DNA from 4 places in the Pseudomonas sp. B21-040 genome. Region 1 is predicted to be linked to each of the others. Evidence: predicted binding sites of a transcription regulator. Region 1 holds the regulator's gene; each other region holds the start of a gene.

Region 1 (7,252 bases):
GCAGGATGTGCCGGAAGGGCTGGTGATTGCGTTGGTGCTGGCTGGGGCAGGGATGTCGAGGATCAAGGCATTTCTGATGGGTGCGGCATCAGGCCTGGTCGAGCCGGTATTCGCGCTGTTGTGCGCGTGGCTGGTAAGCCTTGCCGAACTGTTGTTGCCTTTGGGATTGGCGTTGGCGGCGGGGGCGATGTTGTTGGTGGTGACCCACGAAGTGATCCCGGAGTCGCGACGCAATGGTCATGACAAACTCGCGAGCCTTGGCTTGTTGATCGGATTTTGTTTGATGATGGTGATGGATACGGCACTCGCCTAGACGAGTGCTTAACCACCTTCGCCGAAATAGTCATTGATCAAATCCACCAACGCCTGCAAGGCTTCATCAGCTTGCTCACCTTCGGTACTAAGGTGAATTATCGTTCCCTTGCCTGCGGCAAGCATCATCATCGCCATGATGCTTTTTCCGTCCACCATGGAATCGGGAGTACGTCCGACCCGGATCGTGCATTCCTTGAATTCACCGGCGACGCCAACGAATTTTGCAGAAGCGCGGGCATGCAGGCCCAGCTTGTTGATGATTTCAATTTCCAGAGCAGGCATCGCGATGTGGATCCTTTAGCTGAGGTCGCGGTGGCGGACCTGGACGTTCTTCAGGGATTGTTGCAGGACCTGGCCCAAGCGTTCGGTCAGGTAGACGGAGCGGTGATGCCCGCCGGTGCAGCCAATGGCGATGGTGACATAAGCACGATTGCTGGCAGCAAAGCGCGGCAACCACTTGAGCAAGTAGGTGGAAATGTCCTGGAACATCTCTTCGACGTCCGGTTGAGCCGCCAGGTACTCGGCCACCGGTTGATCAAGCCCGGACTGCGCTCGCAGTTCCGGCTTCCAGTAAGGGTTGGGCAGGCAGCGCACATCGAACACCAGGTCCGCGTCCACCGGCATGCCGCGCTTGAATCCGAAGGACTCGACCAGGAACGCGGTGGCGGCTTCCGGCTGGTTCAGCAGGCGCAGCTTGATGGTGTCGCGTAGCTGATACAGGTTCAGGTTGGTCGTGTTGATTTTGAGATCGGCCAGGTCGGCAATGGGGCCCAGCAGATTGCTTTCGTCCTCGATCGCCTCGGCCAACGAGCGATTGGCGGTGCTCAGCGGGTGACGACGGCGGGTCTCGGAAAACCGCTTGAGCAAGGTATCTACGTCGGCGTCCAGGTACAGCACATCGCATTTGATATGCCGGCTACGGACTTCCTCGAGTAACTCGGGAAACCGCGAAAGATGGCTCGGCAGATTGCGCGCATCGATAGATACGGCGACCAGTGGTTGCGACAATTCGGTATGAATCAACGCACGCTCGGCCAGTTCCGGCAGCAGTCCGGCGGGCAGGTTGTCGATGCAGTAGTAGCCGTTATCCTCGAGAACATCGAGTACGGTGCTTTTACCCGAGCCGGAGCGGCCGCTGACGATGATCAAGCGCATGATTACTGACCGTTTTGCTCTTCCAGAACAACCTTATACAAGGCTTCGTTGCTCGGAGCACTACGCAGTTTTTCCCGCACTTCCTTGCGATCAAGCATGCTGGCTATTTGACGAAGCAATTCAAGGTGCGCATCGGTGGCGGCTTCCGGGACCAGCAGTACGAACAGCAGGTCAACCGGGGCCCCGTCGATGGCATCGAAATCGATGGGCGCGTCAAGGTGCATCAAGGCGCTGATGGGCGAGATGCAGCCCTTCAGACGGCAGTGGGGGATGGCGATGCCGTTACCAAAACCGGTCGAGCCGAGTTTTTCACGGGCGATCAACGCTTCGAAGACATCTTGCATCTCCAGATCCGGCACTTCCCGGGCGATCAGGTTGGCAATTTGCTCGAGGGCTTTCTTTTTACTGCCGCCCGGCACGTTCACGAGGGAACGGCCGGGGGTCAGGATGTTTTCAAGTCGGATCATGGGTTGGGAGTGTTAACGACCGGTTGCACCCTGGAGGAGGCTCTGGGTCTTTTCCTTATGCTTTTTGAGTTGTTTATCCAGCTTGTCGGTCAGTGAATCGATCGCTGCGTACATGTCGGTATGTTCCGCGTTGGCGACCACTTCATTGCCGGGAATATGCAGGGTGGCTTCGATTTTCTGCTTCAGCTTCTCGACGGTCATCGTGACCTGCACGTTGGTGATCTTGTCGAAATGCCGCTCTAATCGTTCGAGTTTTTCGCCGATGTAGGTGCGCAGGGGTTCGGTCACTTCCAGTTGGTGTCCACTGATGTTGACTTGCATACAGCTTCTCCTTCGTTGCCAGTGCATAAAGCGGCAGGCAGAAATGCCTGCCACTGGAACGCTGTGGCGTGGCCCTACATCAACCGCTTACGTTCGCTCGAAGGCGCGATCCCCAGGGATTCGCGATACTTGGCGACGGTGCGGCGAGCCACCTGAATGCCTTGTGCCTCCAGTAAACCAGCGATCTTGCTGTCACTCAACGGCTTTTTCTGATTTTCCGCGGCAACCAGTTTTTTGATGATCGCGCGAATCGCTGTGGACGAGCATTCACCGCCTTCGGAGGTACTTACGTGGCTGGAGAAAAAGTATTTCAACTCATAAATGCCCCGAGGGGTATGCATGAATTTTTGCGTGGTTACCCGTGAAATCGTCGATTCGTGCATGCCCACCGCTTCGGCAATGTCATGCAGGACCAAAGGCTTCATGGCTTCGTCGCCGTATTCCAGGAAACCGCGCTGATGCTCGACGATCTGGGTGGCAACTTTCATCAAGGTTTCATTGCGGCTTTGCAGGCTCTTGATGAACCAGCGGGCCTCTTGCAGCTGATTGCGCATGAAGGTGTTGTCAGCGCTGGTGTCGGCACGGCGGACAAATCCGGCGTATTGCGCGTTGACCCGCAACTTTGGCACCGATTCCTGGTTGAGCTCTACCAGCCAGCGCTCGTTATCCTTGCGCACGATAACGTCAGGCACGACGTACTCGGCTTCGCTGGATTCGATCTGCGAGCCGGGACGCGGGTTGAGGCTCTGGACCAGTTCGATGACCTGGCGCAGTTCGTCTTCCTTGAGCTTCATGCGGCGCATCAACTGGCTGTAGTCGCGGCTGCCCAGCAGATCGATGTAGTCAGTGACCAGACGCTTGGCTTCGGCCAGCCAAGGCGTCTTGGCTGGCAGCTGGCGTAGTTGCAGCAGCAGGCATTCGCCCAGGTTGCGAGCGCCGATGCCGGCAGGCTCGAATTGCTGGATGCGGTGCAGGACGGCTTCGATTTCGTCCAGTTCGATGTCCAGTTCCGGATCGAAGGCTTCGAGGATTTCCTCGAGGGTTTCATCCAGATAGCCCTGATTGTTGATGCAGTCGATCAGGGTCACGGCGATCAGGCGATCGGTGTCGGACATCGGTGCCAGGTTCAGTTGCCACAACAGGTGGCTTTGCAGGCTCTCGCCGGCCGATGTGCGAGTGGTGAAATCCCATTCGTCGTCATCGTTGCTCGGCAGGCTGCTGGCGCTGGTCTGGTAAACGTCTTCCCATGCGGTATCGACCGGCAGTTCATTGGGAATGCGTTCGTTCCAGTCACCTTCCTCGAGGTTGTCCACCGTGGGGGCGGTTTCCTGATAGGAGGGTTCCTGAATGTCGGCGTTGGGTGGCTGCTCGGCTTTGTCGGCCAAGGGGTCGGCGTTGTCGAAGTCGTCGCCTTCTTCCTGGCGTTCGAGCATCGGATTGGACTCCAAAGCCTCCTGGATTTCCTGTTGCAGGTCCAGGGTCGACAATTGGAGCAGGCGGATGGCCTGTTGCAGCTGCGGTGTCATCGTCAGCTGCTGGCCCATTCTCAAGACTAGCGATGGTTTCATGGCAGGGGCTTAACACCTTATTCGCCGGCGCACATGCGCCATCCACTACAGGGCGCCGGAGCGCCAAACATAAGCAAATTATATGCCTGAAACTGAAGTGTTTGCCTAGAGCGCCGTAACAATAAAAAACACACTGCTGTGTTAATTGCGCCAGGAGCTCAGTCGACTAGCCAGACACCTCGATGCTTACAGGCGGAACTCATGGCCCAGATAGACTTCTTTCACCAGGTCGTTTGCAAGGATGGTGGCAGAGTCGCCCTCGGCGATCAGTTGGCCATCGTTGACGATGTACGCGGTTTCGCAGATATCCAGGGTTTCACGGACGTTGTGGTCCGTGATCAGCACGCCAATGCCCTTGGCCTTGAGGTGGTGGATAATCTGTTTGATGTCGCCGACCGAAATCGGGTCCACGCCGGCGAAAGGTTCGTCGAGCAGGATGAATTTCGGGTTAGTCGCCAGTGCCCGGGCAATTTCCACGCGGCGGCGTTCGCCACCCGACAGGCTCATACCAAGGTTGTCGCGGATGTGGCTGATATGGAATTCCTGCAGCAGGCTTTCCAGCTCTTTGCGACGTCCGGCCTTGTCGAGCTCCTTGCGGGTCTCGAGGATCGCCATGATGTTGTCGGCCACCGAAAGTTTGCGGAAGATCGACGCTTCTTGCGGCAGATAGCCGATACCGGCTTTCGCACGACCGTGCATGGGCTGGTGGCTGACGTCCAGGTCGTCGATCAGTACGCGCCCCTGATCGGCCTGTACAAGGCCGACAATCATGTAGAAGCAGGTGGTCTTGCCGGCGCCGTTAGGGCCCAGCAGGCCGACGATTTGACCGCTGTCGATCGACAGGCTGACATCGCGCACGACCTGGCGGCTCTTGTAGCTCTTGGCCAGATGCTGAGCTTTCAGAGTTGCCATTACTGGGCCTTTTGCTCGTCGGTTTTCTTCTTCGGCTGGATCACCATGTCGATACGCGGGCGCGCCTCAGTGACCTTGCTGCCCGTGGCGCGACCAGCGCTCGCAAGCTTTTTGGCCGTGTCGTAGACGATCTTCTCGCCTTGGGTGACGTTGTTGTCCTTGTCGACAACTTTTGCCTTGTCGATCAGCACGACACGGTTTTGCGAGGCGTGGTACTGGATGGTGACGCCCCAGCCCTGAACAGGCTTGGTGTCGCCCTGGGTTTGCAGTTGTTCGAAGTAAGCGAGGTTGCCCACCGAAGTCACCACGTCGATGTCGCCAGTCGGAGTGCGGGTCATGGTCACTTTGTTGCCGGTGACCTTCATCGTGCCCTGGGTGATGATTACGTCGCCCGTATAGGTGGCGATGCCGTTCTTGTCGTCCAGTTGGGCGTCGTCGGCCTGTATGCGGATAGGCTGGGATTGGTCGGTCGGCAGAGCCCAGGCGCTCACGCTTCCCAGTGCTGCGCCCAGACTGAGCAAAATAGGGAGAGTTTTAACGAGCCTCATACTGTCCTCTTACGTTCGATAGCAGGTGTATCCTGCTTTCTTTCAAGTACGCTTTCATTCCGTTGCCTGTCGATACACCGCCAGCGCCGTCGATTCTAACGGGTTGGTCGGTCTGCGCATATTGTTGCTGCGGGAACACAGTCATACGGGTGGTGGTAATCAGGGTCCTGCGGTTTTTTTCGTCGAAACGGGTGATGCGTACCGAATCGATCAGCTCGACCTGAGTGCCGTCAGGGTTGACCTCTCCGTGCTCGCTCTGGACATGCCAGGGAAACTGGGTGCCGCGAAACATGTTCAGGTCGGGATTGGTCAGTAGCGTGACTTCGGACGCTTTCAGGTGTTCGACTTTGTCGGACGTCATTTCGTATTGCAATTTGCCGTCCGGCAGGAACTGCACGCTATGGGCGTTGAGCGCGTAATAGTCGATCGCGCTTTCATCGACCTTGACCACAGGTTTGTCGAGGAAGCGTTCCGGGCTGATGTTCCAGTAGCCGACTGCGGCGAACAGCGCCGCAATGCAGCCGAACAACAGAATGTTGCGAAACTTTTTGCTTAGCATAATGGGCTCACAGGTACGCAGCGTTGGCCGCATCAAGGCGGCCCTGGGCACGCAGGATCAATTCGCAGAATTCGCGAGCGGCACCCTCGCCACCACGGGCCTGGGTGATGCCGTGGGCGTGTTCTCGCACGAAGCTGGCTGCGTTGGCGACCGCCATGCCCAGGCCGACGCGGCGAATCACCGGTAGGTCTGGAAGGTCGTCGCCGAGGTAGGCCACTTGTTCATAGCTTAGATTGAGTTGGGCAAGCAGTTCGTCGAGCACCACCAGTTTGTCTTCACGACCCTGGTACAGGTGGGGAATGCCAAGATTCTTTGCGCGCCGCTCAACGACCGGGGTCTTGCGACCGCTAATGATAGCGGTCTGCACGCCGGCTGCCATCAACATCTTGATGCCTTGGCCGTCCAGTGTGTTGAACGTCTTGAATTCACTGCCGTCTTCAAGGAAATACAGGCGCCCGTCGGTCAGCACGCCATCGACGTCGAACACTGCCAGCTTGATCTGTTTGCCGCGTTGAAGCAGGTCCGAGCTCATTACATTACTCCCGCACGCAGCAAGTCGTGCATGTTCAAGGCGCCGACCGGACGGTCTTCGCTGTCGACCACGACCAGCGCGTTGATTTTGTGGTCTTCCATGATTTTCAGGGCTTCGGCGGCGAGCATCTCTGCGCGGGCAGTCTTGCCGTGGGCGGTCATGACCTGATCGATGGTAGCGCTATGGATATCGATGCTGCGGTCCAGCGTGCGGCGCAAGTCACCGTCGGTGAAGATCCCGGCCAGCTTGCCGTCCGCTTCCAGAATCACGGTCATGCCCAGGCCTTTGCGGGTCATTTCCATCAAGGCGTCCTTGAGCAAGGTGCCGCGTTGAACCTGTGGCAGCTCTTGTCCGGCGTGCATGACATTTTCCACTTTCAGCAGCAAACGTCGACCCAGCGCGCCACCCGGGTGGGAAAAGGCGAAGTCTTCAGCGGTAAAGCCGCGAGCTTCCAGCAATGCAACGGCCAGGGCATCGCCCATGACCAGCGCGGCGGTGGTGGAGGAGGTCGGTGCCAGATTCAGCGGGCAGGCCTCGTGTTCGACGTGAACATTGAGGTTGACCTCGGCAGCCTTGGCCAGCGGTGAATCCGGGTTGCCGGTCACGCTGATCAATTGGATGCCCAGACGCTTGATCAGGGGCAGCAGGGTGACGATTTCGTTGGTGGAGCCGGAGTTCGACAGGGCCAGGATGATGTCGTCGCGCGTGATCATGCCCATGTCGCCATGGCTGGCTTCGGCCGGATGCACGAAAAAAGCCGTGGTGCCGGTGCTGGCCAGGGTGGCGGCGATCTTGTTGCCGATGTGCCCTGATTTGCCCATGCCGACCACTACCACGCGGCCTTTGCTGGCCAGAATCATCTCGCAAGCGCGTAC
Region 2 (7,252 bases), 630 kb from region 1:
TGTTTTGGTGCGGGCGACAGGCGAAAAAAGCCTTTCAGCCCATTAACGCCATCAATTGGCGGGCCCCGAGCACACTAATTGCGCGTTTTAGGTTGTAGGCACTCACTGCCAAGGCCATTTCCGCTCTCGCGCCCTCCAGTTGACGCAACAGGAAGCGAGCATTGCCAAACAGCCATTGCTTCAGGTTGCCGAAGGGGTGCTCAACAATGGATCTTCGGTTGGCCATCATCTGCGGATGGGCCAGCATTCGTTGCTCCATTCGCTCAAAGGCTTCCTCATGGGCGTGGCGTGAGACGTAGCGGCGCTGAGCGCCAGTGCATTGGGATTTGAGCGGGCAGGCGGCGCAGTCGCTGACATCTGCCTGATAGATCCGATCGCCCTTGTGGCGCTGTTTGAGCGTTAACCACTTGCCTGCCGGGCACTGATAACGATCGTGTTCGGCTTCGTAGATAAAGTCTTTGCGCTCAAAAAAGTCCTCACCACCAGGATTGACCGAGCGGTTGGGCGGCACATAAACGGTAATCGCAGCCTCCTCGCAGGCCTGAAACTGCTGGCCGTTGGAGTAGCCGGCATCGGCAGTCACGGTCAGGGCATCTTGTTCCAGCTGTTCTTTGGCGGCTTTAGCCATTGGTTCGAGTTGCTTGCGGTCGTCGCCATCCTGGGTAACCTCATGATGCAGAATCAGGCAATGCTTGGCATCCACGGCGCTCTGCACGTTATAGGACACACGCGGCCCCTTGGGCGTGCGCATCATTCGGGCATCGCTTTCGTGGGTGTTGAACTGCTCCAGGCCCATCGAGTTCATCAGCGCTTGGCAGCTCTGATTGTCCTGCTGGCGAACTTTAAGCTGCACCAGTGCTGTTTTGATCGCGCCGCGATCAATCACCTCTCCCGCATCGAGCCTGTCAGCCTCATCCAGTTCGGCCAGATACTGAGCGATGCGCTTATCCAGTTTTTCTTCCTGACGCTTGAGTTGCTTGAGGTTCATATGGCGCCGCGAGGAAGCGACTGCCTGAAACTTGCTGCCGTCGATGGCCACCAAGTCTCCTGCGATCAGACCGGCCATGCGGCAAAACCGGACGAAGGCACCGCACGTCGCCACAAAGGCGGATTTGTTGTTTTTGCGAAAGTCGGCGATGGTCTTGAAGTCGGGCTTAAGCCGGTTGATCAGCCACATCACTTCGATGTTGCGCTGGCACTCGGCTTCGAGACGCCGCGATGAGCGAATCCGCTGAAAATAGCCATAGAGGTAGAGCTTGAGCTGATCGGCAGGATCATAAGAAGGACGACCTGTGCTTTTGGGCAGCGCTTTATCAAAGCCCAGTTGCACCAGATCCAGCTTGGCGACGTACAGGTCAATAACCCGAACGAGATGATCCTCGGGGATCAGTTCTTCCAGCGAGACCGGGAACAGACTGGTCTGGCTACGGGACTCACCTTGGATGTAAGCCATAACGAAAAATGCTCCGTATCTTTCGATACGGAGCATTTTCTTTGAGCTTTGCGCAGATTGCTAGGTTTTCACACAGTCTGCGAAGGAGGCCTCTTTTTGTCACGCTGCGTGCCGCAGCGCTACCGGATCAGCAGCTGTAGTACAGCTCGTATTCCAGTGGGTGTACGAAGGTACGTACCTTGATTTCTTCTTCGCTTTTCAGGGCGATGTAAGCGTCGATGAAGTCGTCGCTGAAAACGCCGCCTTTGGTCAGGAACGCACGACCTTTGTCCAGTTCTTCCAGGGCTTCTTTCAGGCTACCGCAAACTTGTGGGATCTCTTTCGCCTCTTCAGGCGGCAGGTCGTACAGGTTTTTGTCAGCTGCGTCGCCAGGGTGGATCTTGTTCTGGATGCCGTCCAGGCCAGCCATCAGCAGTGCGGCGAAGCACAGGTACGGGTTGGCAGCCGGATCCGGGAAACGTGCTTCGATACGGCGGGCTTTCGGGCTCGACACGTAAGGAATACGGATCGAAGCGGAACGGTTGCGAGCCGAGTAGGCCAGCATCACTGGAGCTTCGAAGCCTGGAACCAGACGCTTGTAGGAGTTGGTAGCCGGGTTGGTGAAGCCGTTCAGGGCCTTACCGTGCTTGATGATACCGCCGATGAAGTACAGGGCGGTGTCGGACAGGCCGGCATAACCTTCGCCAGCGAAGGTGTTCTTGCCATCTTTCCAGATGGACATGTGTACGTGCATACCCGAGCCGTTGTCGCCGTACAGAGGCTTAGGCATGAAGGTCGCGGTGCGGCCGTAGGCATCGGCAACGTTGTGCACGACGTACTTCAGGGTTTGGGTTTCGTCGGCTTTCTTCACCAGGGTGTTGAACTTGACGCCGATTTCGTTCTGGCCGGCAGTCGCCACTTCGTGGTGGTGAACTTCGACGGTCAGGCCCATTTCTTCCAGTGCGTTGCACATGGAGGTACGGATTTCGTGGTCGTGGTCGAACGGCGGAACCGGGAAATAGCCGCCTTTGACGCCTGGACGGTGGCCTTTGTTGCCGCCTTCGATGTCCTGGTCGGACATCCACGAACCTTGTTCAGAGTAGATCTTGAACATGGAGCCGGAAATGTCGGACTTGAATTTGACCTGGTCGAAGATGAAGAACTCTGGCTCTGGACCAGCGAACACGGTGTCACCGATACCGGTGGCTTTCAGGTGTTCTTCGGCGCGGCGGGCGATCGCACGTGGGTCGCGGTCGTAGCCTTGCATGCTCGAAGGTTCGATGATGTCGCAGACCAGGATCAGGGTCGGCTCTTCGGTGAACGGGTCGAGAACAGCGGTGGAGTCGTCCGGCATCAGGATCATGTCGGAGGCTTCGATGCCTTTCCAGCCAGCGATGGAGGAGCCATCGAACATTTTGCCGACTTCGAAGAAGTCGTCATCCAGCGCGTCGCGAGCCGGCATGGTCACGTGGTGCTGAGTGCCTTTGGTGTCTGTGAAGCGCAGATCAATCCACTTGACGTCATGATCTTTGATGAGTTGAACCGACTTCGACATAGTGTCCTCCGGGTGGCTTCGGGCTTAGTAGTGGATGCCCTTAGAATGTTGGTGATGCCGGCGCGAATACTCTGCCAAGGCAACCTGCCTCACAAGGGAGCAAATTGCATGCCAGTGCCCCACCATGGGTTTTTTGCCCCAAATACACGCTTATAAAGGCGCAAAGGCCCTTTAGGTGGGAAATCCCGCCCTACAATGTAGCGCTGAATTTCACAAATGACCCGTTTTGGTGCGCGCAAAACCTTCTGCACATTAATTGGTTAAACCTTGAGCAATTTCCGCTATAATCCGCGCCCCCCTTTTTCGGCAGGCCATGCGCGCGCTGTTTCCATGAAATTAATCGTAAAAGTCTTCCCTGAGATCACCATCAAGAGCCGCCCGGTACGGATGCGTTTCATCCGCCAATTGGCCAAGAACATCCGTGCCGTGCTCCGCGATCTGGACCCGGCCGTGGTGGTGAACGGCGTGTGGGACAACCTCGAGCTGGAAACCCGCGTCAGCGACCCCAAGGCCCTGAAGGAGATGGGCGAGCGCCTGAGCTGCATGCCGGGCGTCGCGCACTTCCTGCAGATCGATGAGTACCCGCTGGGGGATTTCGACGACATCGTTGAAAAATGCAAGCAGCACTACGGTGATGCGCTGGCCGGCAAGATTTTCTCGGTGCGTTGCAAACGCGCCGGCAAGCACCCATTTAGCTCGATAGATATTGAGAAGTACGTCGGCAGCCAGTTGCGCCGTCAGTGCGGTGCCGCCGGGATTGACCTGAAAAAGCCTGAAATCGAAGTCCGAATCGAAGTTCGCGACCAACGGTTGTTCGTAATCCACAGTCAGCACAACGGCATCGGCGGTTATCCGCTGGGTGCACTGGAACAGACACTTGTGTTGATGTCCGGCGGCTTCGACTCCACCGTGGCGGCCTACCAGATCATGCGTCGCGGCCTGATGGCTCACTTCTGCTTCTTCAATCTGGGCGGAAGGGCCCACGAGCTGGGCGTGATGGAAGTCGCGCACTTCATCTGGAAGAAGTACGGCAGCTCCCAGCGCGTGTTATTTGTCAGTGTGCCGTTCGAGGAAGTACTGGGAGAAATTCTCGGGAAAGTCGATAACAGTCATATGGGTGTAGTTTTGAAGCGTATGATGTTGCGCGCTGCTTCCCGTATTGCTGATCGACTGCAAATCGAAGCGCTGGTGACCGGCGAGGCGATCTCCCAGGTGTCGAGCCAGACTTTGCCGAACCTGAACGTGATCGACTGCGTGACCGAGAAGCTGGTGCTGCGTCCGCTGATCGCCAGTCACAAGCAGGACATCATCGACCTGGCCAACGAAATCGGGACGGCCGACTTCGCCAAGCACATGCCGGAATACTGCGGGGTCATCTCGGTTAATCCGAAGACGGCTGCCAAGCGCCACCGGGTGGAGCACGAAGAGAAAGAATTCGACATGGCGGTGCTCGAGCGTGCGCTCGAAAACGCCAAACTGGTGCCGATCGATCGCGTAATCGACGAATTGGGCCAGGACTTGCAGATTGAAGAAGTCAGCGAAGCGCTGGCGGGGCAAATCGTCATCGACATCCGTCACCCGGATGCCGCTGAGGATGACCCGCTGGACCTCGCTGGCATCGAGGTACAAACGATGCCGTTTTATGCATTGAACGCTCGTTTCAAGGAACTGGACCCTACTCGCCAGTACCTGCTGTATTGCGACAAAGGCGTGATGAGTCGCCTGCATGCCCACCATTTGCTCAGTGAGGGGCATGCCAATGTGCGCGTTTATCGACCGAGCTAAGAGCCCGGGGCTGTATGCCTGTGGCCTGCGTCACCGGCCCCCCGACTCTGCCGTCAAGCTGTAACGGCAAGGCCTGACTCTACTGTAAATCGCTGCCAAGACTTGTCAGCACACCGAATCCTCTGATCGAGATACACAAGTGATCGAAAATCTACGCAACATCGCCATCATTGCTCACGTTGACCATGGTAAAACCACCCTGGTAGACAAACTCTTGCGTCAATCCGGCACCCTGGAGCGCAACGAGCTCAACGACGAGCGCGTGATGGACTCCAACGACCAGGAGAAAGAGCGCGGTATTACCATTCTGGCGAAAAACACCGCCATCAACTGGAACGGCTACCACATCAACATCGTGGACACCCCGGGCCACGCCGACTTCGGCGGTGAAGTTGAACGCGTAATGTCGATGGTTGACTCCGTTCTGCTGCTGGTTGACGCTCAAGACGGCCCTATGCCGCAAACCCGTTTCGTGACCAAGAAGGCTTTCGAAGCCGGCCTGCGTCCAATCGTGGTCATCAACAAGGTTGACCGTCCAGGCGCGCGTCCGGACTGGGTTCTGGACCAGATCTTCGACCTGTTCGACAACCTGGGTGCTACCGAAGAACAGCTGGACTTCAAAGTCGTCTACGCCTCGGCCCTGAACGGTATTGCTGGTCTTGACCACACCGCCATGGCTGAAGACATGACCCCGCTGTACCAGTCGATCGTCGACGATGTACCAGCACCGAAAGTCGACCGTGACGGTCCGTTCCAGATGCAGATCTCCGCTCTGGACTACAACAGCTTCCTGGGTGTTATCGGCGTTGGCCGTATCGCTCGTGGTCGCGTCAAGCCGAACACCCCGGTTGTGGCAATCGATGCCGACGGCAAGCGCCGTAACGGTCGTATCCTGAAGCTGATGGGTCACCACGGTCTGCACCGCATCGACGTTGAAGAAGCAGCTGCCGGCGACATCGTCTGCGTTAGCGGCTTCGACCAACTGTTCATCTCCGACACTCTGTGCGACCCACTGAACGTTGAAGCGATGAAGCCGTTGACCGTTGACGAGCCAACCGTTTCGATGACCTTCCAGGTTAACGACTCGCCGTTCTGCGGCCGTGAAGGCAAGTTCGTGACCAGCCGTAACATCAAGGAACGTCTGGACAAAGAGCTGCTGTACAACGTTGCTCTGCGCGTTGAAGAAGGCGACTCGGCTGACAAGTTCAAAGTGTCCGGCCGTGGTGAGCTGCACCTCTCGGTACTGATCGAAACCATGCGTCGCGAAGGCTTCGAAATGGGTGTTGGTCGTCCGGAAGTGATCATCCGTATGGTTGACGGCGTCAAGCACGAACCGTACGAAAACGTGACCATCGACCTGCCGGAAGAATCCCAGGGCGCGATCATGGAGCAAATGGGCCTGCGTAAAGGCGACCTGACCAACATGGTTCCGGATGGCAAGGGCCGTGTGCGCCTTGAGTACAACATCCCGGCTCGTGGCTTGATCGGTTTCCGTAACGAGTTCCTGACCCTGACCTCCGGTGGCGGCATCCTGACCTCGATCTTCGACCGTTACGACGTGATGAAGTCCGGCGACATGTCCGGCCGTCAGAACGGCGTGCTGGTATCGGTTGCTACCGGTAAGGCTCTGACTTACTCGCTGGAAACCCTGCAGGCGCGTGGCAAGTTGTTCGTAGAACACGGCCAGGACATCTATGAAGGTCAAATCGTTGGCTTGAACAGCCGCGACAACGACCTGGGTGTTAACCCGACTAAAGGCAAGAAGCTCGACAACATGCGTGCTTCGGGTAAAGACGAAACCATCGCACTGGTTCCGCCTGTCAAGTTCACTCTGGAGCAAGCTCTGGAGTTCGTACAAGAAGACGAACTGTGTGAAGTCACTCCTAAGTCCATCCGTCTTCGCAAGAAGATCCTGGGCGAAAGCGAGCGTACCCGCGCTGCGAAGAAGTCCGGTAACTAAGTCATTTAGTTAGCTGGCAAAAAAACGCCCCCGACCGCAAGGTCGGGGGCGTTTTTGTTTGTCTGGCTATAGCAGCTGCCGAGCTTGCGAGGCTGCGTTCGGCTGCGCAGCTGTCGTGAAATCAAACGCTGCGGTGCATCATTTCGACCTTGTCCCCGGACTGCGACTGCTGCGCAGCCGAACGCAGCCTCGCTGAGGCTCGACAGCTGCTACGGGGGATTGATCGTTCCCACGCTCTGCGTGGGAATGCCTCTATGGACGCTCCGCGTCCGCTTTAGTGCGGGGAGCGTCTCGGGCTACATTCCCACGCCGAGCGTGGGAATGCTCATGCGAAGGGGTTAAAACTTCTCGAGGGGCCGGCGACTGCTGCTGGTCTCGCGCGCCACTTCCTTGGGCTTGTAGGCGCAATACCCCGGGCGCGGCCCGATTTTCGGGTGGTTGCGGCACGTGTCAGGGCGCTTTTCATAAATAGTGCACAGACGGCTCTTACGATCCAGGTACAGGCAATCGTTGTTGCTCA
Region 3 (7,252 bases), 2.0 Mb from region 1:
CAAACCGACAAACTGCCAATAGAAGTCGGTTATTTGACCACCCCAGAGCAAGGCAATCCAGCCGGCAATCGCCAGATAGGGGCCGAAGGGGATCGGCGTCGATGTATTCGCATTGCGCAAGCGCAGCAAAATCACGCCGACGAATACCCCCGCGAGCGATGACAGCAGAATCGTCAGAGGCAAAATCTGCCAGCCGCCCCAGGCCCCCAGCATGGCCAGCAACTTGAAATCACCGTGGCCAATCCCGTCTTTGCCGGTGAGCAGCTTGAACAGCCAGTACACCGTCCACAACACCATGTACCCGGCCACTGCTCCCCACAGGGCTTCATGCAATGACACGAAAACCCCGAAGCTGTTGACGATCAACCCGAGCCACAACAGCGGCAGCACCAACACGTCCGGCAGCAATTGGTGCTCGGCGTCGATCAGGCTCATCGCCAGCAATCCCCAACTCAGGACCAGTACCGTGCCGGCCTGCCAACCGAAACCGAAATGCCAGGCGATAAACGCCGAGAGCAGGCTGCAGGCCAGTTCAGTCAGCGGGTAGCGCTTGCTGATCGGTGCGCTGCAGTTTGAACACCGCCCCCTTAAAAACAGGTAACTGAGCACCGGAACGTTTTCCCATGGGCGAATTCGATGGTCGCAATGCGGGCAATGGGAATGGGGCAGCATCAAATTGTAGGGCGGGCCTGGTGCTTCGGCGGGGACACCGAGCACGTCATGGGCCTGCAACCGCCATTCGCGGTTGAGCATTTTCGGCAGGCGCCAGACCACCACATTGAGGAAACTGCCCACCAGCAGACCTACAACCAGTGCAATGGCCACGAACGCCAGCGGATAAACAGTCAGGATTTCATTCAAGGGCATGTCAGATCGCTGAGCCGAGTTGGAAGATGGGCAGGTACATTGCAACCACCAGGCCTCCGACGATAACACCGAGCACGACCATGATGAACGGCTCCATCAGGCTGGTGAGGTTATCGACCATGTTGTCCACTTCGTCCTCATAGAAACTCGCGACTTTGTCGAGCATGTCATCCAGTGCGCCGGACTCTTCGCCAATCGCTGTCATCTGAATCGCCATGTTGGGGAAGATGCCCGAGGTGCGCATGGAGAAGTTCAACTGCATGCCGGTCGACACGTCCTGCCTGATCCGCAGCACCGCACGCTTGAACACAATGTTGCCAGTGGCGCCGGCCACGGACTCCAGCGCTTCGACCAGCGGGACACCTGCGGCAAAGGTGGTCGACAGCGTACGGGCGTAACGGGCCACGGCAGATTTGTACATCAGCGTGCCAATCAGCGGCAGCTTCAACAGCCAGGTGTCCGTCCAGTCGCGAAACCCGGGGGACTTCCTGAAAGCGTGGCGCACACCGAAAATGCCCGCGATCAACCCGCCGAGCAGCGCCCACCACCACTGCTGCATGAACGCCGAAAGGCCGATGACCATCACGGTGAACGCCGGCAGTTCAGCGCCAAACCCTTTGAACACCGACTCGAACTGGGGCACCACCTTGACCAGCAGAATCCCCGTGACAATGATCGCGACAAACACCACCGCGAGCGGGTAGGTCATGGCTTTCTTGATCTTGGCCTTGAGGCTTTCGCTCTTTTCCTTGTAGGTGGCCACCCGTTCCAACAGGGTATCGAGAGCGCCAGCCTGCTCGCCGGCGTCCACCAGGTTGCAGTAGAGCTCATCGAAATACTGCGGCTTCTTGCGCAGGGACGCGGCGAAGCTGTTACCGGCCGCGACTTCCTGTTTCACCTCGTCCACCAGTTTGCGCATGGCCGGGTTATCGAAGCCTTCGCCGATAATGTCGAATGACTGCAGCAGCGGCACGCCCGCTTTCATCATGGTCGCCATCTGCCGGGTGAACAGGGCAATATCCTGGGTCTTGATGCGTTTGCCGACGCTGAAAATCGAGGCGGATTTCTTGCGTATCTTGCCGGGATTGATGCCTTGCTTGCGCAGTTGGGCCTTGATCAACGCCGGGTTCTGGCCGCTCAACTCGCCTGTCATTCGGGTGCCTTTGCGGTCTGTGCCTTCCCAGGCATAGACGCTGATTTTTGCTGCTTTGACCGCCATGTTCAGTCCTTGGTGACCCGGTTGATTTCTTCAAGGCTAGTGACGCCTTGCATGGCCTTGAGCAGGCCCGAGGTGCGCAAGTCGTTGAAACCGTCCTTGCGCATCTGGCTGTCGATTTGCAGTGAGTTGCCCTCGGCCATGATCAGCCGTTGCAGGTCCTTGGTGTTCTTCACCACTTCATAAATCCCGACGCGCCCTTTGTAGCCGTTGTTGCACTGATCGCAACCGACCGGCTCATAGATCGCGAATGAGCCGATGCGTTCCTCGGGAAAACCTTCCTTGAGCAGCGTTTCACGAGGGACGTCGATGGATTGCTTGCAGTGGTTGCACAATTTGCGCGCCAGACGCTGGGCGATGATCAGGGTGACCGAGGTGGCGATGTTGAAGCCCTGAATGCCCATGTTATGCAGACGGGTCAAGGTTTCGGCGGCGCTGTTGGTGTGCAGGGTGGACAGCACCAGATGCCCGGTCTGCGCGGCTTTGATGGCGATTTCGGCGGTTTCCAGATCGCGGATTTCGCCCACCATGATCACGTCCGGGTCCTGGCGCAGGAACGAACGCAGCGCCTGGGCGAAATCCAGCCCCTGCTTGGGATTGACGTTGACCTGGTTGATGCCTTCCATGTTGATCTCCACCGGGTCTTCGGCGGTGGAAATATTGATGTCCACGGTGTTGAGGATATTCAAGCCGGTGTAGAGCGACACGGTCTTGCCCGAGCCGGTGGGCCCGGTGACCAGAATCATGCCCTGTGGCTGCTTCAGGGCGGCCATGTACAAGTCTTTCTGGTCGGACTCGTAGCCGAGGGCATCAATGCCCATTTGCGCGCTGGACGGGTCGAGGATCCGGATCACCACTTTCTCGCCCCATAGCGTCGGCAGGGTATTGACCCGGAAATCAATCGACTTGCTCTTGGACAGGCGCATTTTTATCCGCCCGTCCTGAGGTTTGCGGCGCTCGGAAATGTCGAGGCTGGCCATGACTTTGAGCCGCGCCGCAATGCGGTTGGCCAATTGAGTGGGCGGCTTGGCCACTTCGCGCAACATGCCGTCGGTGCGCATCCGCACCCGGTATGTTTTTTCATAGGGCTCGAAGTGCAGGTCGGACGAGCCGCTCTTGATCGCGTCGAGCAGCATTTTGTGGACGAAACGCACGACGGGCGCATCGTCGGCATCCTGCCCGGCGATAGCGTCCTTTTTGTTGTCATCGACCGACTCGATGTCCAGCCCGTCGAGATCGACATCTGCCATGTCTTCCAGGCCGCTGGCATGGCTGTCGAAGAATTTCTCGATGGCATCGCTGAGCTTGTCGTCCTCCACCAGGATGGCTTCGGTGTTCAGCCCGGTGCTGAACTGGATGTCATTGATCGCCTGATGATTGGTCGGGTCGGAAATCCCCACGAACAACTTGTTGCCGCGTCGCCAGAGAGGCAGCGCATGGTGCTGGCGGATCAGCTTTTCGCTGACCAGTCCTTTGGGCTGGGTTTCCTTGTCCAGGCAATAGAGGTCCAGCAGCGCCATGCCGAAATGCTCCGAGGCAATCTCGGCGATCTGTCGACTCTTCGCCAGATTGTTCTGTACCAGGTAACTGACCAGGGAAATCTTGTTGCGTTGGGCTTGCTGATACGCCTGTTGCGCGCTTTTGTCAGTGAGCAGCTCGGCCAGGACCAATTGCTTGGCCAGACCGCTTAGGGCGATGTCGTTCATGGGGATACCGGACACAGACAGTTCAAGACTTATAGCCTAGTCAAGGCGCTGAACCAAACCAGCGGCGTTGAGGTGACAAAAAGTGTCAGATAGTGCGGTTGCAGGGGGCTCGAAAGCCCTTCGGCTCGACTTCGCGCCCCGCCAGCAGGGGCTCTGGCGCTTGGCATGGGCTGTGCTGATGCTCTTGCAGATCATGAGATTTCAACTCATGCATGGAGCGTGTCTATGAAGACTCAGAAAGGTTTTACCCTGATCGAACTGCTGATCGTGGTGGCGATCATCGGGATTCTGGCGACGTTTGCGTTGCCGATGTATTCCAAATATCAGGCTCGGGCGAAAGTGACGGCAGGCTTGGCCGAGATTTCCGCCATGAAGGTTCCGTATGAAGATGTGATCAACCAGGGGACTGCGCCAACGGTGGCCAACGTGGCGCCGGCGGGCAATGCCACCACCAGCAATTGCACGGTCGCAGTGACAGGTACGGTTGCCACGGGTGCCGGCACCATCACGTGCACGATCTTGAATGCACCGGGGCCTGTGTTGAGCAAGACCATCACATTGACCCGTGATGCCACTAATGGCTGGGCGTGTACCAGCACTGCTCAACAAGACTACGTGCCTAAAGGCTGCACGGGTTCCGCTACGTAAACGCTGAGATCCGGCACAGCCCCGCTTCTAAGGACACGGGGCTTTTTTTGCTTGCGAATGTCTCGCAGACACAGAAAAAAAGCCAAAAAATTCAGCGTGTTAGGAACTTTGTGAAAACCCGCATGTTGCATGCAGAGATTTACCAGGTCATGCATTTTGCATGATTTCGAAAATGGGTCGAATTTATAAGTTATTGATTTATAAGAATTTGTTAGTTGTTTCAAAGTTGGCACAGCGTTCGCAATATCCCCAGTAACCCTGCTGAGAAGACAACCAGCAGACTTTCTAGAAAAACAGGAGTTACTCGTATGAAGAAGTTCGCTATCGCTGCCGCTACTGCTACCGCGCTGACCCTGACCCTGGCCAACGCAGCATTCGCGCAGACCACCACCACTCAAGCCCCTTTGACATTGGCTTCTGGTGAGGCTGCCAAGGTCGAGGAAGCTACTTCCGATACCTGGATCACCACCAAAGTTAAAAGCGACCTGCTGACTGAAAAAGGTATTCCTGGCACCGACATCAAAGTCGAAACCAACAAAGGTGTTGTGTCCCTGTCGTCCACGGTTGCCGTGACTGATTCTCAGAAAGCCACCGCTGTGGCGATCACCAAGAAAATCAAAGGCGTCAAAGCGGTCTCCGCTGACGGCCTGAAAGCCGAGTAAGGCAAGACTTCTCGCCTGGACCGGGAGAAGGTGTGGCAGACGGGCTGAGCAATACGCCTGCCGCTTCTTGGGAGTTCATGCGAACGGCCATAAGGATGTGGCCATTACAGGCCTCCGACATTCGTGTCGGGGGCCTGTTCTATATGGGCAACACAAAACAACTGTGGGAGCGAGCTTGCTCGCGATGAGGGCATAACATTCAACATCCAGGTTGACTGTTAGACCGCCATCGCGAGCAAGCTCGCTTGTATGTTTAGACTTGAAGGGGTGGGGATTTAATTGCCGCGTTTGCTGGTGATTTGGGTCAGGCGATTGCCTTCAAAACGCAGGAACTGGTACATCCCGCCGTTGGGCCCGTAGGTCCATTCCTCCACCTGGAACTCTTCACGTCGATTGGCACTGCGTTTGTACCCGAGCAAATCGCGGCTGACAGGTTCTCCACACTTTTGCAGCACTTCGCTGGACCTGTCGCCGACGCTGATCAATTGACTGCCACAGCGCAAGGTGTCGGCTGCGGAGACTTGGCTGGCGCCCATCACCAGCACCAGGCCTGAGAGCAATCGCCTGACCTTCACTCGGCGTCCAGATGCATCGGCGTCACCACCCGGCCATCACTTTCTGCTTCGCCAAGGCTGGCGTCGATGAAGTACACGCGGTCATCGGCCAACTGGCCCTTGTCGACCAGATAATCCTTGATGCTGCTGGCGCGGTCCTGACCCAACTGACGCAACAGCACATCGCTGGTACTCCAGAACTTGATCACGTCCGCACGCATTTTCGCGGTGCGATCTTCCTTGCCCAGGTCCTTCCATTCGGCGGGTGGCTGGGTCTTCAGGCGGGTGCGGTAGATGCCTTCCAGCAGCGGGCCTTTCTCGTTGTCCGGAACATCCAGCAATGAGGCCTGTGCTGGCACCTTGTCGCCACGACGCTGGAGCATTTTGTAGTAGTTGTACTGGTATTCCCGCTCCAGGCGTTGCTCGGCGATCAGCGGGCCATCGCTGCTCGCCGCCGCCGTGCCTTCGATTTCCAGGCGCAGGGCCGGGCGTTCCTTCAGGGCGTTGGACAGTTTGACCAATGCCGCTTCGGCATCCTTGCCCAGGTCGCTTGAACCCGGCGCGAATGACACGCTGCCCAAGTCTTCGGAACCGCCGCCACTGACCAGCCCGCCAATCATTTTGAACGGCGCAGCGGCTGCCTTGACGATCAGGTTGCGCAGGGTTTGCCAGATAATCGGCATGACACTGAACTGCGGATTATTGAGGTCACCGGTGACGGGCAATTCGATGGAAATCTTGCCGTCGACATCCTTGAGCAAAGCGATCGCCAGCTTCAGTGGCAGGCTCACGGCATCCGGGCTGTCGACTTTTTCCCCTAGCTGCAATTGCTCGACCACCACTTTGTTTTCGGCCTTGAGCTGACCTTTGGTAATCAGGTAATGCACGTCGAGATTGAGCCGGCCCTTGCGGATGCGATACCCGGCAAATTTGCCGGAGTAAGGGGTGAGCGTGGTCAGCTCAACGCGTTTGAAACTGGTGGCGATGTCGAGGCTGGCCATCGGGTCGAATGGATTGACTGCGCCCTTGATCGTCACGGGTGCATAACGATCTACCTTGCCTTTCACATCAACGCTGGCCGGTTTTGGCTGACGGCTGTCGATGGTGCCGATCTGCCCGTTGAGCTGTTGCACAGCGGTGGCGAAGTTCGGGGTCAGGCTGAAGTCGGCGAAGTTGGCCGAACCGTCATTGATGGCAATGCCGCCGATGTGGATGCCCAGTGGTTTGCCGTTGCCGGCCGGTTTGGCCGCGGTGGTTTTCGCGCCGGTGTCGGGCGGTTGCGGGATCAACAAGTCATCAATGTTGGTGGTGCGATCTTCATTGATCATGAAGCGCACATAGGGCTGGAACAGGTTGACCTTGTCGATCGACAGGCTGTCACCGTGTTGATAGTTCAGGCCTTCGACCACCACCTGCTGCCACTTGAGAAAGTCCCGGGTTTTCAGGGTGTCGAGGGTGTGCAACTGATCGACCTGAGCGCGACCGGTGACGCTGAACGCCAGAGGCTCGGTGCTTTTCAGATCGACTGCCAGATCACTGCCGAGCATGCCGCTGCGCAGTTCCAGGCGAATGAACGGGGTGATGTATGACTGGGCGACA
Region 4 (7,252 bases), 1.1 Mb from region 1:
CCAAACCGGGGCCGCTGAAACGCTTCGATTTCGCCGTAGGGATAGTGCCCGGTCAGCAGCCAGTACAACGTCACGCCGACGGCATACAGGTCTTGTTGCGGCGTCGGGATGCCCCCGCGAAAGGCTTCCGGTGCGATATAGCTGGGTGTTCCGGGCAGGGCCGAGGGTTGATCCTCGGACAAGCCCGGGCAGTAGGCGAGGCCGAAGTCCAGCAGACGTAGCTCACCGTCGTCCCCCAGCAGCAGGTTGTCCGGTTTGATGTCGCGGTGCAGGATTTGTCGGCGATGCAGCAGCCCCACGGCGCGGAGCAGGCGTTCGGCCAGGTCTTGCCATTGAGCCAGTGGCAGTGGTCCGACACCTGCGTGCAGTTCTGCCAGCGTCGATCCGGAATATTCACGCATCACGTAGTACAAATGCTGACGCTGACTGGCGGCATGGACTTCAGGGAAATGCCGTCCGGCCACGCGTTTGAGAAACCATTCCTCCGACAGCAGTGCCTGCCCGGCCAAGTGATCGTCGCGCAGCGCACCGGGCAAGGTTTTCAGTAGCCAGGGTTGCTGTTGCCCATCGCGCACTCGGTAGAGCAGTGACTGCTGGCTCTGGCCGACGATCCCCTCGACCTGCCAGCCTTCGAAGGACTGACCGGGTTTCAGTGCAGGAGGCAGCGGCCATTGCTGCAAATGAATCAGTGCGTCGCCGATGCTCGTTTCACCGAGGGCGTCAACGCGCACCAGCAGGGCGCTGGCGTTGTCCTGGCTGCCGGCCAGGTGCGCCGCGCTGACCAAGGTCTGTGCGGCACTGTCCAGATCGGGCTGATCGCGCAAAATAGCGGCAATGGCCGTATCGCCCAGCACGGCCCAGATGCCATCGCTCAGCAGGACAAAACTTTCATTGAGGCGCAATTCGCCATCGAGAAAATCCAGCACCAGATGTTGGTCGAGGCCCAGCGCCCGTTTGAGCACATGTTGCATGCCCGGTTGGTCCCAGACGTGATCCTCGCTGACGCGCTGCAACTGATCCGCGTGCCAGCGGTACACGCGGCAATCGCCGACATGGGCCAAGGTAAAACGCCTGCCGCGCATGACCAGGGCGCTGACGGTGGTCAGCAGCGGCTGCCCACCGCCATTGGCCTGCAACCAGCGATTTTGCGCCAGCAGCAGACGGTCCAATGCCTGGGCGACACCCCAGGTTTCCGGGGTGGCGTAATAATCCAGCGCCAGGGCCTGCAAGGTCGAGCGAGCGGCGAGGCCGCCGTCGGCGCATTGGCTGACGCCGTCGGCAATGGCGAACAAGTAACCCTTGCTCGCCGCCAATGCCGGGGCGGGCGTCACCAGGCGCAGGGCGTCCTGATTTTCCTCGCGCGGCCCCGTGGCGCTGGCTTCGGCAAAACTCAATTGCAGGCTCATTGAGGCGTCAGACCCGAGCCGCCGTCACGGCGGCCGAACCCCATGTGGTTCTCCAGCGACGTTTCACCCCGTGCAAGCCGAACCAGGCCAGAACACCGAGGCTGGCGAACAACCACAACGCCAGTTGGTAGCTGCCGGTGCTTTGCTTGATCGCGCCCATGCCGGCCGCCAACGCGAAGCCGCCGATGCCGCCGGCCATGCCGATCAAACCGGTCATTACACCAATCTCCCGACGAAAACGCTGCGGCACCAACTGGAAAACCGCGCCGTTACCAGCGCCCAGACCGAGCATGGTGCAGACGAAAAGTGCCAGCGCTGCGTAGGAACTCGGCAGATTGAAACCCACCGCCGCGATGCAGACGGCGGCCACGGTGTAAATCGCGAGCAGCGTGCGAATACCGCCGAACCGGTCGGCCAGTGCGCCACCCAAAGGACGCATCAGACTGCCGCCGAACACGCAGGCCGCGGTGTAGTAACCGGCGGTCACCGGGCTCAGGCCGTACTGGTCGTTGAAGTAGCCGGGCAGGGCGCTGGCCAGGCCGATAAAACCACCGAAAGTCACGCTGTAGAAAAACATGAACCACCAGCTGTCGCGGTCACCCAAGGCCTTGAAGTAGTCGGCCATGGATTTGGCTTTCGGCCGCTCCGGTGCGTTTTTCGCCAGCCAGGCGAAGACGATAATGGTCAGGATCAGCGGGATCAGGGCGAAGCCGAACACGTTGCTCCAGCCGAATGCCGCCGCCAGTACCGGGGCGATCAATGCCGCCAGAACCGTGCCGGAGTTGCCCGCTCCGGCGATGCCCATGGCTTTGCCCTGATGCTGTGGCGGATACCATTGCGACGCCAGCGGCAGGGCGACGGCGAAGGACGCACCGGCCATGCCCAGGAACAGGCCCAGCACCAGCGCTTGCTCGTAGCTGTGAATGCCTAGTTTCCAGGCGCCGAACAGCGCACAGATGACAATGACCTGGCCGATCAGCCCGGCGGTTTTGGGCGACAGCCGATCTGCCAGCATGCCCATGATGAAGCGCAGCACGGCCCCGGCCAGAATCGGCGTGGCCACCACCAGCCCGCGCTGTTGCGTGGTCAGGTGCAGGTCGGCGGCGATCTGCACTGCCAGTGGGCCGAGCAGGTACCAGACCATGAAACTCAGGTCGAAATAGAGAAAGGCCGCGAACAGGGTCGGGGTATGGCCGGATTTCCAGAAGCTTGAATTCATCGCGCACCTCAGCTGTGAAGAGTCTCGAGAAGGAGTCATGAGCTAGCAGGTGGGGCGCCTTTGGGCCGCACCACCGGCCCCGGGCTGTGGGGCCAAAACGAAAAAACGCCGCTACCCGATTCGCCAGGGGCAAATGAGGTGAGCGACGTCTTTGTCGTAGGTGGGGCAACCGCCGTTGGTTACCTGTGGTGATTACATAGCCAAATCTGTGCCAACAACCGAGACCTGGTGGAGATCGTTCCCACGCTCCGCGTGGTCACGCCGCCGTGGACGCTCTGCATCCGCTTCACGCTGTGACGCGGAGCGTCACGGGATGCATTCCCACGCGGAGCGTGGGAACGATCATCTGTGCCAGGTTCGGGAGATCGGTTACTGGAGCAACTCACTGATGGCAATGATCTGCTCCGCCACTTGAATCAGTTTCTGCTGGCGGCTCATGGCCTGGCGGCGCATCAGGGTGTAGGCCTCTTCCTCGTTGCAATGCTTCATCTTCATCAACAAGCCCTTGGCCAGCTCGATACGCTTGCGCTCGGCCAGTTGCTGGTCGCGGGCATGCAATTGGGCGCGCAGTGCCTGGTCGCTTTCAAACCGCGCCATGGCCACGTCGAGAATCGGCTGCAAGCGTTGTGCGTGAATGCCTTCGACGATGTAGGCACTGACCCCGGACTGGATCGCCTGACGCATCACGCCGGGGTCATGTTCATCGGTAAACATGACGATCGGCCGTGGCTGATCGCGGGTGACCAGCACCACTTGTTCCATCACATCGCGGCTCGGTGACTCGGTATCGATCAGAATCACGTCCGGGCGCACCGTTTCGACGCGCTCGGGCAGGTCGATGGTCAAACCCGATTCGTCGATCACCTCGAATCCGGCTTCAGTCAGCGCGGCTTTCAGGCGGCCGACTTTTTTCGCCGTGTCGTTGATCAGCAGGATACGCAACATGTTCGCAGTCTCCTGTCAGCGGTGGGCGAATCGGTAAGAGCTGTCGCTCATCGCGTGCAGCTTGAAACTGCGGGCATAGCCGACCGGATCGGAACCGTCCCAGACGTTGCCGTCGATCAACTGGCTGCTGCGCATGTCTTGATCCGAAGCGGCGACACCGACGGCGTTGGCGGCTTCGCGGTACAGGTCCAACTGCTGAACCTGACGGGCCACACCGAGGTAATCCGGGTCGTCGCGCAATAAACCCCAGCGCCGGAACTGGGTCATGAACCACATGCCGTCAGACAGGTACGGAACGTTGACCTCGCCACCGGCGTGGAAACGCAGTGCGTGCGGGTCCTGCCAGCGATTGCCCAGGCCGTCGGCGTAATCGCCCAGCAGACGTGGCTCGATGCAGTCCAGAGGGGCGTCGAGGTAATCGGGTGCACTAAGTAGTTGTGCAGTGCTGCGGCGATTTTCCGTGCTTTGCTCGATGAAGCGGCTGGCTTCCAGGATCGCCATCACCAAGGCCCGCGCGGTGTTGGGGTAGTGCTCGACAAACGCACGGGTACAGCCGAGGACTTTTTCCGGGTGGTCGGGCCAAATGGTCTGGGAGGTTGCCATTGTGAACCCCAGGTTTTGCTGCACCGCGCTGGCGGCCCATGGCTCACCCACGCAAAAACCGTCGATACGCCCCGCTTGCAGGTGCGCGACCATTTGCGGTGGCGGTACCACCACGCTGTCGACATCCTGCAACGGATGGATACCCTGGCTCGCCAGCCAGTAATACAGCCACATGGCGTGGGTGCCGGTGGGAAATGTCTGGGCGAACGTGAGTTTTGGGCGAGTTTGGTGCACGTGTCGGTCGAGTGCTTCAGGACCGGTCACGCCCAGCGCCTGCAAACCGTGGGAGAGATTGATGCTCTGGCCGTTCTGGTTCAGCCCCATCAGCACGGCCATGTCAGTCGAGGCTACGCCGCCGATGCCCAGGTGCACCGCATAAATCAGGCCGTACAGGCTGTGCGCGGCGTCGAGTTCGCCGCTGACCAGTTTGTCGCGCAGGTTGGCCCAGGACGACTGGCGCTTGAGGTTCAGGGTCAGGCCGTAGGGCTGGGCGAACCCCTGGGTGGCGGCGACCACGACCGAGGCGCAGTCGCTCAGGGCCATGAAGCCGAGATTGATGTCGGTCTTTTCCGGGGCATCGCTGCCATTGACCCAGGCCAGGGGGGTGGCTGGAACTTCAATCATCGTTAAGCACCTTCCATAAAAAAACGCCGTACCGGGCGGCTTGCCAGAGCAAGGGCCAGTGACGACGCCTTTGTCTTTCGACCCATCCCGCCGTTGGCATGAGTGCTGATAGCGGTGGTGGTGCAAGGCATATGCCATCGCGGGCTGATTTTGTCGCGTGCCTCGCCTGCGACGCCGATGCGCGGCTATAATTGCCGCCACTTTTCGTAGCCCAGAGTCAAACCCGCCCATGTACACCCTGGCCCGTCAGCTGTTGTTCAAACTTTCCCCGGAAACCTCCCACGATCTGTCCCTGGACCTGATCGGCGCGGGTGGGCGTTTGGGCCTCAACGGCTTGCTGTGCAAAGCTCCGGCGAACATGCCGGTGTCGGTCATGGGCCTGGATTTTCCGAACCCGGTCGGTTTGGCCGCCGGTCTGGACAAAAACGGCGCGGCCATCGACGGTTTCGCCCAGTTGGGCTTTGGATTTGTCGAAATCGGCACCATCACCCCGCGTCCGCAACCCGGTAACCCGAAGCCACGGATTTTCCGCCTGCCGGAAGCCGAGGCGATCATCAACCGCATGGGCTTCAACAACCTGGGCGTCGATCACCTGCTGGCCCGCGTCGCCGCCGCCAAATACAAGGGCGTGCTGGGTATCAACATCGGCAAGAACTTCGACACTCCGGTTGAACGTGCGGTCGACGATTACCTGATTTGCCTGGACAAGGTCTATGCCCATGCCAGCTATGTGACGGTCAACGTCAGCTCGCCCAACACACCGGGCCTGCGCAGCCTGCAGTTCGGTGATTCGCTCAAGCAGTTGCTCGCTGATCTGGCCACGCGCCGCGCAGAACTGGCCTTGCGCCACGGCAAACACGTGCCGCTGGCGATCAAGATCGCGCCGGACATGAGCGACGAAGAAACGGCGCAGGTCGCACAAGCGCTGATTGAAACCGGCATGGACGCAGTGATCGCCACCAACACCACCCTCAGCCGCGTCGGCGTCGAAGGCATGGAGCACGGTGACGAGGCGGGCGGTCTGTCCGGTGCACCGGTTCGCGACAAGAGCACTCACACCGTGAAAGTACTGGCGGCGGAACTGGCGGGTCGCTTGCCGATCATTGCCGTGGGCGGTATCACCGAAGGCAAGCACGCGGCAGAGAAAATCGCGGCAGGTGCGAGCCTGGTACAGATTTACTCCGGCTTCATTTACAAAGGCCCGGCGCTGATTCGTGAGTCTGTAGACGCCATCGCAGCCCTGCGCTGATTGTGTAGCAGCTGCCGAGCCTGCGAGGCTGCGTCCGGCTGCGCAGCAGTCGTCAAACCTGCATGCACGGTGCCTCTGCAAATCGCGGTGTCTGATTTCACGACTGCTTCGCAGCCGGACGCAGCCTCGCGGGCTCGGCAGCTGCTACAGGGATGGTGTTTGGCTAGAACGCAGGCATAAAAAAGGGCTCCTCGAAGGAGCCCCTGGGCCGGAGCCCGCCGTCCGGATGGGACGTGCGTGGTTAATTCAGTCAGTCATCAGATTGTCGTGTCGGAGTGTTTGGCCCTGTAAATTAGCCGACGGCGTGAAGTTCGTTGAGTCTGTGGATTCCCGCAGTGCCGGTCATACCGTCCCAGTTGTCGCCGCGTCCTTCTCGCCAGCCGTTAATCCAGGCTTGGCGTACCGACGGTAGAGTAAATGGGCAAAGCTCACGGGATTTGCCACCAACGCCATATTGATATCCGCGCAAAAATGCTCTTTCCAACGGATCACGCTTAAGTCTTCTCATAGGGTGTTGCCCTCACTTGTTGACTGTATTTATCGCGTCGACCTCTATTGAGGTCTGGCAGAAAAACTCTGCCGTTGGGGGCTCGCTGCCGGCGTGACGAGCCAAGGTGTTGACGTCGTTGCGGCGTCAACCTGTGTTGAGTTCTAACCAATGCGTCACATCGAGGGAATGATCGTTTTGTCATAAGAACGTAACCATAAAGATGCTAAGGCCATAAGCATCACGATGAATGCCCGGTGTTGATTGGCAAAAGCCCTGTATGATCGGCCCCCCGCAGGATGACGGGAGTAATCCCTTAGTGAGAATGACTTCTGTTGGTGGAAGCATTATTCGACGAAGGGTCGCTTTATGACATTTTGTTGCATCAACTATTTTATCTGTCCTTGCATCTAAGCTCTTTTAACCCGAGCAGCAGGGGTGGGACGGCACACCTTCGTGCCACGCGGGCGCTCTTCGAGAAAAGCGCCTGATTGAAAACCGGATCGGCAATGCGTTGCCGGTTCACTTCGCCAAAGGCTCTGAAATTCCCATGTCCGACCAATTCGAAATCTTCCTCACCTGCCCAAAAGGCCTTGAAGGCCTGCTCATCGAGGAAGCCGTCGGGCTTGGCCTTGAAGAGGCACGCGAGCACACCTCGGCCGTGCGCGGCATGGCCACCATGGAAACCGCTTACCGCCTGTGCCTGTGGTCGCGTCTGG

What was found. The regulator sigma-54, encoded in region 1, starts transcription at its own class of promoters, with help from an activator protein. The targets are predictions, from matches to a motif close to ANTGGCATNNANNTTGCTNT.
Region 2: glnA (glutamate--ammonia ligase) is a predicted target of sigma-54. The motif match lies at 3,084-3,103, and genes of this name have one in related genera.
Region 3: LOY55_RS26035 (pilin) is a predicted target of sigma-54. The motif match lies at 3,949-3,968, and genes of this name have one in related genera.
Region 4: LOY55_RS09165 (CmpA/NrtA family ABC transporter substrate-binding protein) is a predicted target of sigma-54. The motif match lies at 4,917-4,936, and genes of this name have one in related genera.

Annotation. Positions count from the first base shown of each region.
Region 1 is NZ_CP087176.1:964,020-971,271, forward strand. Features, by position in the region: gene LOY55_RS04245 (ZIP family metal transporter) at 1-313, shown strand, start outside; gene LOY55_RS04250 (HPr family phosphocarrier protein) at 322-597, opposite strand; gene rapZ (RNase adapter RapZ) at 613-1,470, opposite strand; gene ptsN (PTS IIA-like nitrogen regulatory protein PtsN) at 1,473-1,937, opposite strand; gene hpf (ribosome hibernation-promoting factor, HPF/YfiA family) at 1,950-2,258, opposite strand; gene LOY55_RS04270 (RNA polymerase factor sigma-54) at 2,333-3,826, opposite strand; gene lptB (LPS export ABC transporter ATP-binding protein) at 4,013-4,738, opposite strand; gene lptA (lipopolysaccharide transport periplasmic protein LptA) at 4,738-5,286, opposite strand; gene lptC (LPS export ABC transporter periplasmic protein LptC) at 5,273-5,845, opposite strand; gene LOY55_RS04290 (HAD family hydrolase) at 5,853-6,377, opposite strand; gene LOY55_RS04295 (KpsF/GutQ family sugar-phosphate isomerase) at 6,377-7,252, opposite strand, start outside.
Region 2 is NZ_CP087176.1:338,010-345,261, forward strand. Features, by position in the region: gene LOY55_RS01600 (IS1182 family transposase) at 35-1,453, opposite strand; gene glnA (glutamate--ammonia ligase) at 1,581-2,987, opposite strand; gene thiI (tRNA uracil 4-sulfurtransferase ThiI) at 3,318-4,772, shown strand; gene typA (translational GTPase TypA) at 4,912-6,732, shown strand; gene LOY55_RS01620 (YkgJ family cysteine cluster protein) at 7,071-7,252, opposite strand, start outside.
Region 3 is NZ_CP087176.1:5,691,174-5,698,425, reverse strand. Features, by position in the region: gene LOY55_RS26050 (A24 family peptidase) at 1-867, opposite strand, end outside; gene LOY55_RS26045 (type II secretion system F family protein) at 869-2,086, opposite strand; gene pilB (type IV-A pilus assembly ATPase PilB) at 2,089-3,789, opposite strand; gene LOY55_RS26035 (pilin) at 4,015-4,437, shown strand; gene LOY55_RS26030 (BON domain-containing protein) at 4,746-5,099, shown strand; gene LOY55_RS26025 (DUF2845 domain-containing protein) at 5,375-5,635, opposite strand; gene LOY55_RS26020 (DUF748 domain-containing protein) at 5,671-7,252, opposite strand, start outside.
Region 4 is NZ_CP087176.1:2,021,221-2,028,472, forward strand. Features, by position in the region: gene LOY55_RS09150 (bifunctional protein-serine/threonine kinase/phosphatase) at 1-1,406, opposite strand, end outside; gene LOY55_RS09155 (NarK/NasA family nitrate transporter) at 1,414-2,625, opposite strand; gene LOY55_RS09160 (ANTAR domain-containing response regulator) at 2,995-3,570, opposite strand; gene LOY55_RS09165 (CmpA/NrtA family ABC transporter substrate-binding protein) at 3,586-4,797, opposite strand; gene LOY55_RS09170 (quinone-dependent dihydroorotate dehydrogenase) at 5,027-6,046, shown strand; gene rmf (ribosome modulation factor) at 6,339-6,554, opposite strand; gene rlmKL (bifunctional 23S rRNA (guanine(2069)-N(7))-methyltransferase RlmK/23S rRNA (guanine(2445)-N(2))-methyltransferase RlmL) at 7,084-7,252, shown strand, end outside.